One region of the Methylophaga sp. UBA678 genome, then DNA from elsewhere that is predicted to be linked to it. Evidence: riboswitches for the same ligand, from Rfam matches in the RefSeq annotation. Region 1 holds a riboswitch; each other region holds the start of a gene.

Region 1 (6,273 bases):
CGCGACCAAGTTGTATTGCATTCACGACCGGCGTGCCTTCCGGAATCAGATCCGGACGCGAAATCACATCAAACTTATAAGGATGCTCCCAGACAGGAAATTGTAATGCACCGCCACCAACATGGCGCCACGCGCCGGTTAATGCAGGTAAACAGGTAATGGCACGAATTGCTTGACCACCACCATAGTTACGTTCTACAGCCACACCCAAGCGAATAGCTGCTGGTTGGGTAGAGGCAAACTCGCGCGCCAACTGACGAATATCTTCCGCAGCCACACCCGTTATCGAGGCAGCCCATTCTGGTGTTCTGGTTTTGGCTCTTTCAGATAAGGCCTCAAACCCCACTGTGTAGTTGTCGATATAGTCTTGATCCTGAAGTCCTTCTTCAATAATCACATTCATCATGGCCATGGCTAAAGCACCATCAGTGCCGGGTTTAGGCGCAATGTGCCAATCCGCTTCTTTCGCTGTTTTGGATTTATAGGGATCGATAACGACGACTTTGGCGCCCTGCTTCTGGGCATCTTTTACAATATGCCAATGGTGGACATTGGTACTCACCGAATTACATCCCCAGAGGATGATGTATTTAGAATGGATAAAACTCTCAGGGTCGACCCCAGCTGTTGGCCCCACTGTCAGCAACCAGGCTGTACAAGAACCTTCGCCGCAAAAAGTCCGCTCACAAACGGTTGCGCCCATTTTGTTAAAAAAAGCATCGCCGCCATTTAAGCCATGCACCAGCCCCTGATTACCCAGATAGCTATAAGGCAAAATGGCATGAGGACCATACTCGTCGATAATCGCTTTCCAGCGGCTGGTGATCTCATCAAGTGCTTCATCCCAACTAATGCGTTCAAACTGCCCACTTCCCTTGGGTCCGGTACGTCGCATGGGATGAAGCAAACGATCCGGATGATAGTGACGCTTTTCGTAATCTTTGAGTTTGACGCACAAACCACCTCGCGTCATTGGATGTTCTTTATTGCCTTTAACTGAGGTCAGTTGACCATTTTCAACCTCATACACCATGGAACAGGTATCAGGACAATCATGTGGACAGCCCCCATGATGCGTTGTTTTTAATACGCTTGCCATATTGCTCTCTCCTCTCTGATATATATTTTTTTATTATTATTTTCAGACTATACACCAGTTTAAAACGGGAAATATGCCCGTTAATTTACTCAAGATAATTGATAGAAATTTTATTTAAATCAATTACTCACTCTGACATTTTCTTGTAATAGAGCCTCTATACACTTAGCCGCAGATGAATAATTAACCACTTGAGCAATTGAGTGGTTTATCACTTTCATCCATTTAATCAAAGCCAAACTCGTCGTGAGGCGGGGTCGGAAAGCTACAGGTCTTCCAAGTGAAGATGGCTGGGTTGCATTGCTTGTTTTTTCACTCTAAACATAAGGGAATTTTTATGAAAAAAGCGATGCTATTCGTCATAGCACTATTTTTCTCTGTTGCGGCTAATGCAGCAACACTTAACTTAACAAAAGGTGACTCAGCTTTCACCAACAATGCTAGTCAGGAAATTGATCTTGCTAGTGGCAGTACTGTATTAGCAAGTGGGACTACAGGTAATGGCGCATGGGAATCTTCGTTCAGTTTATTTACTAATGACGAAACACCAGTAGTTATTGAATGGTCATTTAATCCAGAGTCTAATCTTGATAATGCAACTATTGCATTTGGTGTTTTAGGTGGTGCTATTCAAAATTTCAACATTACTGGTGATTTCAGTTTCACAGCGATATTAACTGCAGGTCTGACATATGTGTTGGATATCTATGACGCAACGGGTAAAGCTTTAAATTACAGCCTATCAGTTTCAGCAGTACCTGTTCCAGCAGCACTTTTCTTATTCGCACCTGTTTTATTAGGTTTCTTAGGCTTTCGTAAAAAAGCGATTGCAGCATAACCTATCTCTAGACAATCGTCGTTCAATATTAGGGAGCTTCGGCTCCCTTTTTTTATGTATGATTCAATATTTCCAAGGAGAATATCACTTTGACCTCTCCACCATCACGCCATCGAGTAACCACCTGAATGGATTATTTTGTTAGCTTGGGTTATGCCGGTCTTTTTATCTCAGCCTTTTTATCTGCAACACTACTGCCACTTAGCTCTGAATTCGTTCTGAGCACACTCTTAGTAAAGGGACTCTCACCGGCGTTACTCATCACCACAGCCACCGTGGCAAACGTGCTTGGATCAATGGTGAATTATGCTTTAGGTTATTGGGCCAGCTCTGCAGTCATAAAAAATTGGTTACGGATATCAGAAAGCGATATTAGAAAAGCGGAAAATCAATTTAAGAAATATGGTCTTATTTCTCTATGTTTTGCTTGGTTGCCGATCATTGGTGATCCATTAACTGTTATGGCAGGACTCATAAAAATACATCTAGGCTGGTTTATCGTGCTAGTCACAGCAGGTAAGTTGATTCGCTATATTGTCATCAGTCAGGTAGCACTGTCGCTAAATTAAAAAACCCTGTTTCAGAGACTGAAACAGGGTTTTAACTGGGTTACACTTTTACTCAATGATGATGTGGATGACCGATATCCTCACCTTCACTGTTATAAAAACCGGAAGGACCATGGTCGATATACCCTTGATTAATCATCTTCGCAATAAACGGATCTGATTCACTATCACCAATATCGGCATAATCTGTTGTCTGATAATCATCACGCATTTTAAAGCTGGCATTAACAGCGCTTTCATCTTTAATCAGCTGAGTTAACTGCCATGTCTTTACATGGCCGTCAGTATCATTTTTCCAGCTTTTTACTAGGGATAGTGCAGGTAACCATTCAAGTTGCAGTTGGCTATCACCCTCAGTTAACTGATAGGTTTCCACTTTGTCACAACCTTCACCTGAGCTTGAAACCAAGGTCATATTGCTTTTCAGATTATCTGTAATTAATTCATGAACTTGCTGCCACTGACTATCCGCATTAGCATATTTCACTTCGCCTGGCTGATATTCAATAGCACGTTGCTCAGTATCAAAAAACCTGACCATTCTTAGCTGGCCATTATGCATATGTTCCCACATGTCAGTAATGCCTGACTGAGTAAATTGATTACTGACACGCTGATGTTGACGCCATAACTTCATGGTCGCTTTTTTATCAGAATCACTGTCGGTCATTTGATAACTAGCACCTAACACCTCAGGATCAATTGAACAGCTATCATTAGCCTGGACTAGCAATGGAGATGCTAATAATAGACTCACTAATAAACGATATTTCATCTCTATAACCTTAAATTGTTGATGTGTGCCAACGAAAAAAAGGGGCGGACTCATGTCCACCCCTCTCTTTTTCTGCGTTGATGTTACTTAATCGATTTTTCTGCTTTAACTTCCAAACGAGCTGCCTGGTTCATAATGTGATAAATCAAGTTTTGTTCATTCACACCTGTCACCGCATTGGCACCTGGACCAGTAGCAAAAATCGCCACATCTTCACCGGCATGTGTTTCAGAACCCAATGGAACTAATGCTTCCTGGTGATAACCTGACAGCTCTGTATTGACTGCTGTTAAGTCTTTACGACCAGTATCAGGGCCTGCGCTATAGCTCGCATCTGCATCGGTTTCATTGCCTAAGTCACGGAATCCTAAACCGTTGGTATACCCCAAAGTTGTGTATGGCTTACCATCAGCAGCTAATGTAGGCTCATCTGAACCAATGCTGACAACTTTACCCAGGATAGGATTACCACGTTTTGGATAACCAGCCATAGTAAATACATGGCTGTGATCCGCAGTCACGATAATCAATGTTTCTTCAGGGTTAGTGTTTTCTAATGCTGCTTTAACCGCATGAGCAAACTCAATAGTTTCATTTAAAGCACCATGTGCATTACCCGCATGATGAGCATGGTCAATACGACCAGACTCAACCATTAAGAAGAAACCACGATCGTTCTTGTTCAGGACTTTTATGGCTTTTTCTGTCATTTCAGATAATGAAGGTTCACCAGCAATATCATTGCCACGGTCAGCTTCATATTGCATATGTGATTCATTAAATAAAGCGAAGATTTTATCGGTATTAGCTGGCTCGATAGCATCAAAGCCTGCTTTATCGTATACATATTTACCTGTTGGATAAGTAGTCTGCCATTCTGCTACTAAATTACGACCATCCGTTCTGTCACCTTCAGTAGAACTGACGGCATCCGGGCTGTTAAATGCAGGATCTTTTGGTAAGAAATGACGACGACCGCCCCCCATCGCAACTTCGATACCGTTAATACGTTTTGCTGTTGGATAACGATTTTTCAGATTACTTTCAAATTCCACCAATTGTTTAGCAATATCTTTACAAGGTAAACCACGGCGTGTGACAGAGGCAGGCATATCTGAAACGTCTTCCCAGTCACGATCCACTGATTTTGCATAAGTCGCAGCAGGTGTAGCGTGAGTGATTCGTGCTGTTGTGACGATACCCGTTGATTTACCAGCAATTTCAGCCAGCTCAAGAGCAGTTACCAGTTCATGTCCGCTCATTGTCGAGCACACGCCACGTTGTACATCTTCACCAATACCGATGATGCCGGCATCTGTTTTAACACCACTCATCATGGCCGTCATCGTACCAGCAGAGTCAGGTGTTTGAGCATCAACATTGTATGTTTTTGCCAGTCCTGTGAATGGAAAGGTTTCAAAGGTCAGGCGGTTTTCTTCACCTGGTTTGCCATTTAACTGGCCTTCTAAAATACGGGCAGCTGTAATAGTAGAAATGCCCATACCGTCACCGACAAATAAAATCACATTTTTTGCTTTGTGTGCATTTTTATAAGCTGGTTTGTTATCCATTTTTTCAACAGCGTCTGTATACCAGTCACTGTTAACTTGATAATCAGTTAAAACAGGTTGTTTAGCATAAGCTGTTACGCTTAATGCTAAAGTTGCTGCACCCAATAATAAAGGTAGCTTGTTTGACATGTGTCTCTCCCATAAGACAATTAAAGTGTTTGGTTGGCTAACGGATACAGCGTAATTGTTATTGATGACATCCAAGTTAAGCATTGATGACAATTATGTGAACTGAGTCACATATTGGCCTGGAGCACGATTAAGGTGGGTTTTATATTTTCCCTGACACGGACGCCGGGATTTCTTCTATCGTCAGCATTTTGTTTCTTAACTCTTCGGTTACCGCCTGCGCCGATGTGCGATCTCGAATTACTCTTGGTGTGATTAATACCAATAGTTCCGTTCTTCTCACCGCATCTGAGGTTTGCCCGAATAAATGCCCTAAAACCGGTAATTTATGTAGTCCTGGTATACCGCTGTCATTATTGGTTTTGCTGTCCTGAATTAAGCCACCTAGCACGATGGTTTCACCAGAATTGATAGCAACAACACTTTCAATTTCACGTTGTTGGATGGTGGGGGCATCAATCGTCGAGGTGGTTGTTTGTACGGCATTACTGACTTCCTGCCGTATTTCCATGGTGACAAGACCACTATTATTGACGCGTGGTAATACGGTTAACGACACACCCGTTTTACGAAAATCAATTTCATTGACTGTTGGTGCGGTGGCATCAGTATTACTCACTGATTGTCGGGTGGGAATAGGAATTTCATCACCGACATTGATTTTAGCCGGTTGGTTATCCAACACCATCAAAGACGGCGACGATAAAACATTGAGTTTTGATTGCGCTGCGAGTGTATTCAATGCAAAGCGGACATTGCTTAAGCTATCAACTACCGTGAACGAAAACCCCGGTGTCTGGGCATTTATACCCGTATCTCCTAAATCCAATTGACTGTTACCCTGTTTACTCCCTATGCCATTTTTAAAAAACCATTCGACACCAAAATTCAGTTCATCAGATAAGGTCACTTCAATAATGCTGGCTTCAATTAATACCTGCATTGGCACCGTATCAAGCTGTTTGATCGTGCGTTCAATCATGTCGTAATCTTTGGCTGTGGCCATAATTACCAACGCATTCCGAACATCATCAGCAATAATGTCGACCTCGTCATTTAAAAAACGGGCTTTATTCGTTTGAGATGCAGACACGATCTCATCATTGTTGTTTAAGCTTGTCTGAGTCGAGCCCAGATGGATTTGGGTTTCACCTGGAGCCAGTGTTTGTTTTTCTGTCGCAGAATCTGTTACCTGTTGAAGACTGGCACCAAACACCTGAGCCAACACATCCGCCAGTTGCTGGGCTTTGGCATTCTGGACTTTATACACATAGAGCTGTTGCTTACCCAGA
Region 2 (6,273 bases), on a different contig from region 1:
AGATATTCTTTTAAGCCCACTTCCACATTTAATCCAAAGTAGCTGGCAATCGAAGGATTTCTCAAGTCCATATCGACTAAAAGCACTGTCTGATTGAGTTCCATTGCAATGGCAACGGCCAGATTAGCGGAGACCAATGATTTACCTTCCCCTGCTGTGGGCGATGTAATCGCTATTGTTTGCCAATCATTCTGCCGCATTTTCTGCAGTACCTGTGTACGCAACATACGGAACACTGCTGATTGAGGATTGTTGTAATGACCGGCAATAACCCGATTGTTTTCCAGAACACTGGGTGGCGTTTTAACCACTTTTGTTTGCGTATATTCAATATTCTGTAAAGGCGGTGCTAATGGATCTTCAGGAAAAGAAGTGTTTCTATCGTTTTCCGTAGACACAATTGTATTTTCTGGCTCACCCTCGATCCCTGCATGCTTTTGCTTTGCTTTGTCCAAGGCTTTTTGAATTCTATCCATTCTTATTTCCTACTCGAAGAATCAGGTGACAATTAAAGCAAACTGACTTTTCGCATTAATCGATACCACAGCACTTCGAGATTCATGACGTAAAAGTGTACAGCTATCACTGATGCGATAGCTAACAGAATAGCAATAATGATCCAGCGGTTTCTTAATGTTTTTCTGCGAGCCAGCTCTCGTGTTGTTGTGATAACAGGGATGACTACCAGCGGTGATTTACCAACAATATGAGCAACTTGTGTATACCCTCTTACGCCACCGAAGAACATCTCAACTAAAAGAGCTAATCCTAACCCTGCACCTACAGATGCGCCTAAGCCGAGAACAAGTAATTTGGGTCTATTGGGCTTCTCTGCCTTTGAAGGCACTGCTGGCGGTTCGATTAGTGTAAAGCTTTCACCTTTGTTTTCTGACTCTAAATTCTGTGCTAATTCAGCTTGTAACTGTTTGGCACGTAACTCACGATATTTAGCTACTGTATTTTCGTGATCGCGTGTCAGCTCATCATATGCCCGCTGAACTTGGTATGTTTCCGAAACACGGCGTTCAAATTCAGCAAGTTTTGTTTTAATCTCTTCCTGGCGAACTCTTAAGCGAGACACTTCATTTTCCGTTGAGTCTATTTTGGATTTGAGTTGCACATAAGCGGGATTCAATCGTTCGGATGATGACGTTGTTTCAGCTGGCTGACTGTCAGCGTTTTCCAGGCGTTTTTCCAGGCCAGCAATCTTATTTTTTTGTGCTTTTATATCAGGGTGATTATCAGCATATTTTTCACTCAGCGTGTTTAACTCTGTTTTTGCTTGGTCCAATTCAGCTTGAATGACTTGAGCATCATTCCCTGTGACACCCAGCTCTTTTTCTAATGCATCAATTTGTCGTTTAACTCTTACTACATCTGGATGGGTGGGTTCATATTTTGATAATAAAGTGCTGTATTCAATTCTTAATTGTTCCAGACGCACTTCAGAGGTGTTTGGTTCATTTCCACTGCTTGCAGTTACACCCAGAGGTAAATACATTGGGATAGTAGAAAGCTGAAGACTTAATGTGGTGATTTGATCTTTCAATAATAAGATTTCATTTTGATTGGTACTTTGTTCGTCACCAAGCCGTTCAATCATCGAAAGATTGTATTGTAATAACTCCGGCAGGCTACCGCTGTAACGATCTTTAAATTCGGCAATTTGTTTTTCTAATTCACGTACTTTTGCCTGAAATTTATCGCCCTCCTCCTTAAGGAAGTCTTTGGTTTCTGCAGCTCGGTCTGTGCGTGCTTTGACATTTTCATTGAGAAACTCTGTCACCAGCTCGTTCGCTACTTGCTGTGCTTTTTGTGGTGATTTATCCATGAATGAGACAGTAAAGGCGATACTTGCCCGTTTTGCTCGCCCACTGACAGGGTCTGTTACGTTAGCTTGAACCAAGTCCACACTGACATTGGATTTAAATAAATCGACAATACCTGATGTGGCAGCTGTTTTTTGACGCTCAGCACGATAAAGATCATATTTTCTGACCATGCCCATCACTCTGGATGTCGTCATTAATCGTTGCTTAATCACTTCGATACGCTGATCAGCATAGCTGGTGACTGTTGAACGAACTAGATCACTGGGAATTTCTTGTGACTCAATCAGTATTGTGCCTTGAGATTTATAAGTAGCCGGTAGAGAGAAAACCACCACTACAGTTGCAATGGCTAACAGCACAGCGGGAAAAATAACCCAATATTTTCTGCGCCAGAGAATATTGAGATAGTCCCCTAAGCCCTTTACTTCTTCTTCCATTTATTATTGCTCTTTGCTGTGATTTAGCGAGAAAAACGAATACCATTCCAATTGTAATCGATGTTGAATGTGAGTGCATTGCCATCTACATTCTTTCCGTCTGATTCATCGACACTTCGATACCTGTATCCAAAAACAAGGGACCAGTCTTCATCTAACTTCCAAGATAAACTAGGTGAAAAATCAAAATATTTTGTTTCTGTGCTATCTAAATCATCAGCACTACTATATTTACGATAGCTCGCAGATAAGTTACCTGTAAGCTTTTCTGTGAAGTTTCTACGATAAGTAATGGTGTAGGCATCTTGCTCATTGACATCCCCCTCACTTGAAGGTGTTAATGATCTACTTGCAGATAAGGTATAACTATTCAGCTCATCTTCTCGGGTTGTGCTGACTGAGTAATCTAACCCTGTACTTTGGTCTGATGTTTCTGGACCTATTACCGGGCTATTTACACTATCCAGATAACGTGCACCCAGTAAGCCATTGACCGACCAAAGTTCAGACAGTTGATATTCACTAGTCAAACCCAGTGAATAGGAATCATATTGATTATCGAGCCTATCTGATTCAGCTTGATAATTAACGTAGGTAAACGATAAGCCACCATTTAATCTTTCTGTGTATTGATGCTGCCAAGCTAAGTTCAAACTAGCTGTTTCATTATCTGTGAGGTTAGATGACGATCCAAGAATTGAGTTATTGTTGCTTGAGTCATCAGATTGCTTACGCGTTTGATAAGATAAACTCGTGCTTATGGTATCTAGCTCAGTTAGCCTGTAACTAAATGATGGTGAGATACTCTTTGTAATCGTTGTAGAAATATTACTGAAGTCAGCTGTATCCTCTTCAGCAATATCCCGTGACTCACGTTCAGCATAGTCTAATTTCAGTCCGTAAGTACTTCGCTCAGTGGCATAAGTCGTATTAAAACTCGCAAATGGATTTTCTTTATCAAGTTCTTTTAAGTCTTGATATCGACTAATTCTATACCCGAGACGTATTTCAGATGTCGAGTTCTCTAATGAGCGAGTTAGTGAAAGGGTTGGATCAATGTTCAAGCTAAAGTCATCTAACTCATCTTCTCGTAGTAGTTCATTATCATCGTATTTAAATTTAGGATCTGCCTGAGCATTAAATACCCATTCAGCTGCCGACGCAGTGTTGCTTAGTAACATAGGCAACAGTAGCGGAATATATTTTATCATTGACACGCTTCTCAGCTATTATTCTGCTTAAGGTACGATGATGACGTCACCGCTTTCTAGTGTGATATTGGTATTCAGTGCTTTACCTTTTTTTATTTCAGCATATTTCACCGGTAAGACTTGTTGAGTTGTGCCGTCTCTTCGTAGCACGATAATGTTATTTTCTTCTGCATATGGAGATAATCCACCAGCTAAGCTTAAAGCCTGCATAGCATCCAGAGGTTGATTCATTACAAACGAACCTGGATTTAGGACTTTGCCCAGAATGTGTACCCTATTACCTTCAACGCTAGTAACAGAGAGTGTGACAACAGGATCAGCTAAGTATTCACTGAGTTTTTTGGTTAATTCTTCTTCGACGTCAGCTACTGTTTTATCTTTAGCAACAATTTCACCGGCTAGTGGGAAAGTAATAATACCGTCTGGCAGCACGACGGCTTGTTTTTGTAACGCTTCCTCATTCCATACTGAAATATCTAGGATATCGCCCGAATTTAATAGATAACGCTGGTCTGCAAAGACGCTTGAGGAAAATAGGGAAGTGAGAATCAAAAAGAAGAAAATGAAGCGTTTTGACATGAGGGAAAATCCTTATCTATAAATGACATTCAAATTTGATATTAACACTCTATTTTTCAAAAAAAAAGGGAGCTTTTGCTCCCTTTCATTTTGTTACAGTAAGTTACTGTTAATATGAATCTTAATTCTTATGCAGCAACTGCTGATTTTCTTCTAAGCCCTAAGAAGCCTAATAAAGCAGGGGCAAACAAGAATAATGCTGCTGGTACTGGTACGGCAGATACTGACACATCATATTTTAGGATGTTAGAAGATGCATCAATAATATCTAAACCATAAACAACGCCAGCTGTTAAAAATGCTGTGAAACTAAAGTCGCCAGTAATATCAAAAGTTTGTGCGCCAGGTAAATAATCTCCACCTAAATCTAACTCACCAAATACTAATGTAGCCCCTGTTAAAGCTGCGAACGGGTTGAAAGACCATTCCACTTTGACTGCGGTGTTGTCATCTGATGAAAGATCAAACAGTGAAGACCAACTTGTCACTTCACCAACTGTTCCACCAGCTAATACAGTACTGTTATTATTGACATCAACTGACTGTGTTGCGCCACTTGACCCTACACCAGTAAGAGTCAATGTTGCAGCATTAACACTGACCGAAAACAAAAGAGCTACAAAAAATAGCATCGCTTTTTTCATAATAAACTTCCTTATGCATAAGTTAATAAACAAGCAATGCAACCCAGCCATCTTTATACACAAAGATCTGTGGCTTTCCGACCCCGCCTCGCGGCGAGTTTGGCTTTAAATCAATTATCAAATTGTTAGTTTGATAATTACCTATCTGACTTTTCAGATGGTTTCATCTTACGAGTCCAATCGAGTTCGTGTCTATTGTACCTTGGTACAATGTCTATGATTAATTTTCGTGCTTAATAAAATACTATATTGAAGGATAATATAATTCCAATAAAAAAGGGAGCTTAAGCTCCCTTTTTTAATTTTGTGTAACTTTTACTTACGCTGCAACAGCTGTTTTTCTACGCATACCCAAAAAGCCTAATAAGGCAGGGGCAAACAAGAATAATGCAGCTGGAACAGGTACTGCAGATACTGATACGTCATATTTAACCACACCTGAAGTCGCATCAATGATTTTTAAGATGTAGTTTGTGCCAGCAGTCAGCATAGCAGTGAAACTGAAGTCATCGGTAATTGCATATGACACTGTGTCACCCAATGTACCGAATACTAATGTGGCACCAGTAATCGCTGGATTAAATGACCATGCAATCACAACTGGTGTAGCTTCGTCAGTTGATAATGCAAACTCAGAACTCCAAGTACCAGCAGTAGAAACTGTACCACTACCTAATACAACTGAACCAGATGTGACATCAGCACTTTGACTTGCGACAGATGAACTTACTTCAGACAGAGATAACGTCGCGGCGTTAACACTTACTGAAAACAATAAAGCTACGACAAATAGCATCGCTTTTTTCATAATAAACTTCCTTATGCATAAGTTGAAAAAACAAGCAATGCAACCCAGCCATCTTTAAAAGTTTAAAGATCTGTGGCTTTCCGACCCCGCCTCACAGCGAGTTTGGCTTTAATTACACAACATCTAACCCGCTGACGTTGTGTAAGATCATATGATTAAGATCTTGCTACAAAGCCATCACCGTTGATGTCTATTGTTCTGATTGCTATTGAAAATAATGACGATAACAAGTGTTATCTGGCATCGATGATTGATGCATCTATTTCAATAGTAGTTATATGATACCGTGTCTCATTGCAGGCAACAAGTTTATTTTCCTAAGTAAAACTACTGATACTCAGTCGGGAATTCAATAGGCATTTTTACCCACAAACCCTTTGAATATCGTTAAGAAAATAATCTCAATATCTAATAACAATGACCAGTTCTGGATATATTTTAAATCGTAATGCACGCGACCTTGCATTTTGTCCAAGGTATCAGTTTCCCCCCTAAAGCCATTTATCTGGGCTAAGCCCGTAATACCTGGTTTGACTTTATGTCTCAACATATACCCTTGAATCTGAGCGCGGTATTGTTCGTTATGTGCTACAGCATGAGGCCGTGGGCCTACAATGGACATGCTTCCGCCCAATGAATTAAAGAATTGAGGTAACTCATCCAATGATGTTCTTCTCAAAAAACCGCCAAATGGTGTGATACGGCTATCATTCTTTTGTGCCTGTGTGACAGTATCTCCATCTTCTGTTACCGTCATCGTGC
Region 3 (6,273 bases), on a different contig from region 1:
TACTGCTCACCTGATCCAACATCAGATTATTAATGACATTGAGCATCTTCGCTGTGGAATCGGAAAGCTGTTCTGCTTGTTTCGAGAGACGAGTATGAAGAGATTGATTCTCAGAATACGTTAATGCGGCAACGGTAATGATTGCCAGCACTAAAATGGATGAAGCCAGCGCGATAAGAAATTTCTTTTGAATCGACATATTGCTCTCTCTCAGCATGACGATGGCTTGTGCCATTCTATATGAGTTAGTGATAAAGAGCGTATCGCCAAAGTTTGATTAAACTTTAGATGCCACTGATCACTATGTTTATCAATCTATGCTGATAGAGGGACTGATCTCTTGCTGTGTCTTGCAGAAAAACAGAGAGTGCATTCAAGGGAAAATGAATACCAGTTAGTATGGATAAAAGAGTAAGCCGATAGTTTGAAAGCGAACCACAGATAAATGGTCACTGGCTAATACGCATTTTGAGTGTCCCAAAATTGTCCCAAATGGGCATTTTAAGGATCTAACACTGAAACCAGAGTAATGTAACTTTTTGAAAAAAGGAAGGTTAAATGGCGTCCCCGGCAGGAGTCGAACCTGCGACCTTCCCCTTAGGAGGGGGACGCTCTATCCAGCTGAGCTACGGGGACATCGGGCTGGCATTATAACAGGATGCTCTTATAGCTAGCCAGCCGAGCGACCGGCAACTGAACGGCATCAACTCAACCTTAAAATCAAAGTTAAGTGAAAAAAAACTGCTCGATATTTGTCCACAAACACCTCTACCAACTTACCAATGCTCTGACGCTCAAACGCTCATTTCAATAACTCAAAACAGACAAATACCATCAGCACATCATTTTGATTCGTTAAAGATAGCTTTTTTGGTATTTATCTCAGCCTTACGGGTGATGAATGACAACAATTTCGCATTGATTGCCGATGTCGAGTTCGGCGGTATATAGTGATGAGGAGTATGCAGCAAGGAGTCTCACCTTGCAGTATGCGTTTTAATTTCAAAAAAACATCGCACCTATAAAGCACACCTAAAGCCCCATACCATGGGGCTTTCTGTTTTTTTCAGAAATGTCTAGTCTCTAATTAGTGTATATCGGCTTGCAGCCTAACTTTGTAACATCCTTGTATATATCCCAATACTGCGCTTTTTATAAGGACTTTGAACATGTCGGCCTGCTCATCAATGGCTTTACGCCCGTTATCTGCTGTTATCTTATTGGCCTTGTCATCCACAAGTTTTGGAGCCAGTTTTACGATTCAGGATGGTGAGACGGTCACAACCCAGCAAACCCTCAACGACAATGAAACCGGCACTATTGAAACAGGTGGCGAATTGAGCACTTCGGGCGTCACCGCTATTGATGCCCCCGGGGATAATGCCAATATCGAAAGTAATGGCTCTATCACAACCAGTGGCGATAATGCATACGGCATTTACTCACGCGGCAACAATGCCACCATCAGCAACAACGGGAACATCATTGGCAGCGGTAAAAATGCAGTTCGCATTTTGTCAACTGGCGATTACGCCACCATCAACAACAGTGGCAACATCTCCACCAGCGGAGCTGGCTCATACGGCATTTTGTCAGAAGGCAACAACACTACCAACAATAGCGGTAGCATTTCAACAACAGGTGAAAACGCTGATGGCATTTACTCAAATGGCACTGACGCCGCCATCAACAATAGCGGCAGTATTTCAACAACAGGTGAAAACGCTGATGGCATTAGGTCTACGGGCGACAATGCGACCATCAACAATAGCGGCAGTATTTCAACAACAGGTGAAAAATCTGATGGCATTTACTCAAATGGCACTGACGCCGCCATCAACAATAGCGGCAGTATTTCAACAACAGGTGAAAACGCTGATGGCATTAGGTCTACAGGAGACAATGCGACCATCAACAACAGCGGCCTGATTTCTGCCACCGGCCCGGATAGCTTAGCTATTTCCGGCGACCTTTCTTCGGATCGCAATACCACTGTCAACCTGCTATCTGGCTCACAAATTATTGGCGGGATTGATTTAGGCCAAAATGGCAGCGATAACGACACCGTCAATATCTACAGCGGCAGCGCCTCTGCCAATTTGTCTATTTTGAATACCGAGAATATCAATCTATTCACGCCGGGCGTGGTGGTGGGTGACACTGCCCGCGCTCAAGTGATCACGCTCGACCCGACAGGTGAATCCACCCGCGGGGTGGCGTTAGCCGGCATGACCTCATCCATCCACAATGTGATTGGGCAGCGTATGGCGCAGACCACACCACTGAAACAGGTACAGCTAGCGTCGCTTGAGTTATCTCCCGGTATGTATTTTGAAGAGCATAAACCGGTGGCTTGGGCGCAAGTCTTTGGTGGCAGGTTTGACCGTGATGCCGAAGGTGGCGCGATTGCTTATGACCATCACCATGTCGGCGTGAACTTCGGTTATGAGTGGGATATAAGTGGTCACCGTTCAGGCTTGATGGGTGGTGTTGTGCGAAGTAAGACAGATACCCAGACCGCGTCGTTTGAAACAGAAGCAGATAATTATTACATCGGCGTTTATGCCAACCGTAAAACCCATGGTCTTAATATCACAGGCTCACTGATTGCCGGTTACGGCGACCATGAAAATGACAGGCTTGTTGTCGATAACCTGAATGGTTTTGAAACAGCCAAGTCTGATTTTGATAGCTGGTTTATCAGCCCCGGCATCACTCTTGGTTCAGCCTTTAGCGTTAATGACCGTCTTGAGCTGCGCCCTTCTGTCAGTGTGAATTACAGCATGGCCTGGCTGGATGGTTACCGTGAATCGGGCACCACCAATTCTAATCTGAGTGTAGATGACCGCAAAGCCAAGGCATTAACTGCAAGAGCACAATTAGCGGCTGCTTATCAGTTTGATGAGGCTAGTGAATTTGAATTCCGAGTAGGCCTGAACTCACGTCATACCGATGATGACGATACCAAAGTCAGCATCGCCGGTAGTCAGTTCAAGTTTGCGACTGCCGGTGATGAAAGTGTCACAGGCGGGTTTGCCGGTGCCACATTACGCGTAGCGGATAACAACAACCTTAGCTTGGTGGCCGATATTGAGTATGGCGGTGACCGTGATGAAAATTATGCCGCCGGCAGTGTTAGTCTGGAATATGTGTTTTAACTTAACCATATATTTTCAATAAAAAAGCCCCAAAATGTTGGGGCTTTTTCATATCAACGCGCTATCCAGCTGAGCTACGAAGACATCGGGCTGGTATTATAACGGCGATTAGCCTTAAGCACGAAAACTGAATATTGTTTGCTTTTAATTCCCACCGAATCTGCAACGAAGTGTGAGCAATACAAATAAAAAAAGCCGCCAAAGAGTGACGGCTTTAATTTTAAATGCTGTGGAATGAGCTAAACAGCTGGCTTGGTTCTACGACGCAAGCCCATAAATCCTAGTAGTGCAGGTGCAAACATAAAAGCGGCGGCAGGGATTGGAACTTCAGACACGCTATTATAAGACATGTCCATGTAACGTACTCCAGCTGGGTCGTTATTGTCTCTAAAAGTAAGTCCTGCAAAAGCACCCAAGCCGGAGATAGAGTATTTGTAATACCCTTCCAGCATGCTGATTAGGACTGTGTTGATTAAACTACCATTATTTGAAAATAGATCTACAGTAACGTTGGATCCTGCAACAGAGCCTCCCATCACCCATGAAAAACTGTCGGCATTAAAATCAAACAATATCGACAATGGGCCCTGAAAACTTGAGGGTGTAAGCAGTGAATTGCCAGAATCACAACCAGGGCAACCTGGACTCCAGAATGCAACACTCATTGTTCCACTTGGTGTGAGTGACAATGGCCCTGTAGGGGAACCTGAAATTCCTGCCCCAGATGCAGTCTGACCTGTGAAAGTTTGTGAAAAACTTGCCCCATCAGCATCAATTAGAGTGGAAGAGGCAGCCCCACTCAAATCAATATCTACGGGAGCGGCAAAGGTAGGTAAAGAAAAAAATGAGAATATTATTGTAGCGATCATCTTATTCATCGGTGAACTCCTTAAAGGTATGCAACCCAGCCCTGATACCTGTCCTTATAAGCACAGCTGTGGTTTTCCGTCCCAGGCTCACGCCAAGTTTGGCATAATAAGAGAATGATTTAATCACTCAATCATTCTCACACTAGATCTTCATTAAAACTATTGTACTTCGGTACTAATTAATAAATTTTTGATATTAATTATCAGAGCTAATAATGGATTCTCCGCCCTATTTTTCTCATTGTAGACAGATAAATATTCAATGCTCTATCCAGCTGAGCTATCGGGGGGCAATGGTCGGGCATTATAACAGTGATAAGTTTGAAGCTCGAAAACCGTATGTTGTTTAGTTGCTAATCTGCAACGAAGTGTGAGCAATGCAAATAAAAAGCTGCCGTATTATCTCGGCTTTAATATTTAAACCTTGTTTATCAATTAGCTTCTTGTTAGTTAAGCTAGCTAAGCCCATGAAGCCAGGTCATGCAGCATAAGATAGCAAGGTAACAGTTGGTAGTATGCGTTCCACAACTGGTAGCGTGAGTCTGTAATATGTGTTTTTAGTCAACCCAAAATTAAAGCTGTTGACAATAAAATATAAAAAATTTGCCAATCTGCCACAACTATTTAGTCAACCTTAACCCTGCATAACGAAATCAACCTGTTCGTCTAAGTTATTATGAATTCAATCAGTTAGTGTAGTTGAGCATTTAGCATAGCTTAACGTCATCCTCATTCATCATAGTTATCACTCATCCATCTGGTGTAACATTCCTGTCGCATTTATAACAAGATTGAGCGAAAATGACTGGCTTACCGAGAAAAAGCGAAGCGGCAAACATACCTTCTATGGTGGATGGAAGGTTCTTATTAAAAACAATTAAGCACACTTTAAAAGGCGGTCTTTTGCTTCGCAAAGGTCACATCCCTCAAGCGGGTCATGTCGTGCCTGAAAACTTTCTTGGCGTTGGTGTCGCTGCATCTGATGATGCTCGCGTCGATGATTACATCATCAATCATCTACACGAACTTAATATCAAGTCAGTGCGTATTGATCTCAGTTACGGTGATGTGACTGGTAATGCAGGTAGATTACTCAGAAAACTCATCGCTGAAGATTTTGATGTGCTTCTTCATCTCGTTCAACCATTTGATCAAGCGCATCAGATGGAGACCAAGGACGCACAGGACACATGGCAACAATTTCTTATAGAAGTCTGTGAGCATTTTGGTTCAGATGTATCAGCAATAGAGATCGGTACGACGATCAATCGTAGAAGATGGGCTGGCTACAGTAAGCCAGGCTTTTTTGCCGCCTGGAAAATCGCTTACACTGAACTCAAAGCAAGAGGTATCACAATAGCCGGACCTAATATTTCTGATTTTGAGCCCTTTTATTCATTTGGACTCCTCGATGAATTAGGTAGCATGTCAATGTTGCCTGACATTCATACTAATAACCTATTTACAGAACGTGTTAGTGAGTCGGAGCGCTATGATCATCGTGTACTGGGCTTCAAGTGGGCAAAATTACTTAAATATAATTTAGTTAAAAAAGCTCGTTTAATGAGAAAGGCGGGAGATGAAAATGGCGTGTCACGATTTGTGTCACCCGCCGCCTTCTGGACACTACCCAGAATCGAGCGAGTTTTAGTTGAGAAAGAACAAAAACAAGCTGATTATCTGAGTCGATATTTTGTTTTACTCGCTGCATCAGGTTCGCTAGAGAAAGCATTTTGGGGACCTTTACTCTGCGCAAGAGAGGGGCTAATTGATGATGGTAGCGAACAATATCCTAAGCTTGAACGTATCACCCATTACGCCAGCGTGATTGGTCCATTAGAAAGCTTCCGTGCTCGTCCATCTTTCTATGCATTAAAACAAGTCATTGCCGCTATTTCCGGTGCTGAATACAAAGGCGCACTGGCAACGACAAAAAATATTGAAATACATGCCTTTAAAAAAGACGACTCCGTGGTGCACATCGCATGGACCATTAACGGTAAAGCTTGTGATCTGGCTAACCTTTATGATGAGTCAGACTTGCAAAAAGCTGAGTTTAAAAATCGTGATGGTCATGATTTAGGATCCTCAGCACATTTCGTTAACGAGTCACCGATGTTCCTCCTCTGGGAAGGCGTTGATGAAATGACACTTTCTGCAGACCACAATTTAACGACAACTTCTCTGTTCGCTCACACAGGTTATGGGCAATACTTCCCCATCAATGAAAATGGCTGGGTTGGTAT

What was found. A riboswitch is a leader RNA that binds a small molecule or an ion and turns the genes downstream of it on or off. The one in region 1 is predicted to bind cyclic di-GMP.
Region 2: it holds a riboswitch for cyclic di-GMP, as region 1 does, so the genes downstream of both, B3014_RS00445 (hypothetical protein) here and B3014_RS09460 (hypothetical protein) in region 1, are expected to answer to the same signal.
Region 3: it holds a riboswitch for cyclic di-GMP, as region 1 does, so the genes downstream of both, B3014_RS10490 (hypothetical protein) here and B3014_RS09460 (hypothetical protein) in region 1, are expected to answer to the same signal.

What each region holds. Positions count from the first base shown of each region.
Region 1 is NZ_DBNG01000017.1:36,556-42,828, forward strand. It holds gene B3014_RS09455 (molybdopterin-containing oxidoreductase family protein) at 1-1,099, opposite strand, end outside; cyclic di-GMP riboswitch class I at 1,324-1,402, shown strand; gene B3014_RS09460 (hypothetical protein) at 1,437-1,937, shown strand; gene B3014_RS09465 (YqaA family protein) at 2,066-2,506, shown strand; gene B3014_RS09470 (hypothetical protein) at 2,559-3,335, opposite strand; gene B3014_RS09475 (alkaline phosphatase) at 3,365-4,981, opposite strand; gene gspD (type II secretion system secretin GspD) at 5,124-6,273, opposite strand, start outside.
Region 2 is NZ_DBNG01000002.1:34,945-41,217, forward strand. It holds gene B3014_RS00425 (CpsD/CapB family tyrosine-protein kinase) at 1-476, opposite strand, end outside; gene B3014_RS00430 (Wzz/FepE/Etk N-terminal domain-containing protein) at 509-2,269, opposite strand; gene B3014_RS00435 (hypothetical protein) at 2,293-3,480, opposite strand; gene B3014_RS00440 (polysaccharide biosynthesis/export family protein) at 3,508-4,059, opposite strand; gene B3014_RS00445 (hypothetical protein) at 4,188-4,703, opposite strand; cyclic di-GMP riboswitch class I at 4,738-4,817, opposite strand; gene B3014_RS00450 (hypothetical protein) at 5,023-5,511, opposite strand; cyclic di-GMP riboswitch class I at 5,547-5,628, opposite strand; gene B3014_RS00455 (undecaprenyl-phosphate glucose phosphotransferase) at 5,861-6,273, opposite strand, start outside.
Region 3 is NZ_DBNG01000019.1:35,409-41,681, reverse strand. It holds gene B3014_RS10505 (methyl-accepting chemotaxis protein) at 1-199, opposite strand, end outside; tRNA gene B3014_RS10500 (tRNA-Arg) at 560-636, opposite strand; gene B3014_RS10495 (autotransporter outer membrane beta-barrel domain-containing protein) at 1,170-3,158, shown strand; gene B3014_RS10490 (hypothetical protein) at 3,398-4,036, opposite strand; cyclic di-GMP riboswitch class I at 4,054-4,140, opposite strand; gene B3014_RS10485 (lipopolysaccharide kinase InaA family protein) at 4,829-6,273, shown strand, end outside.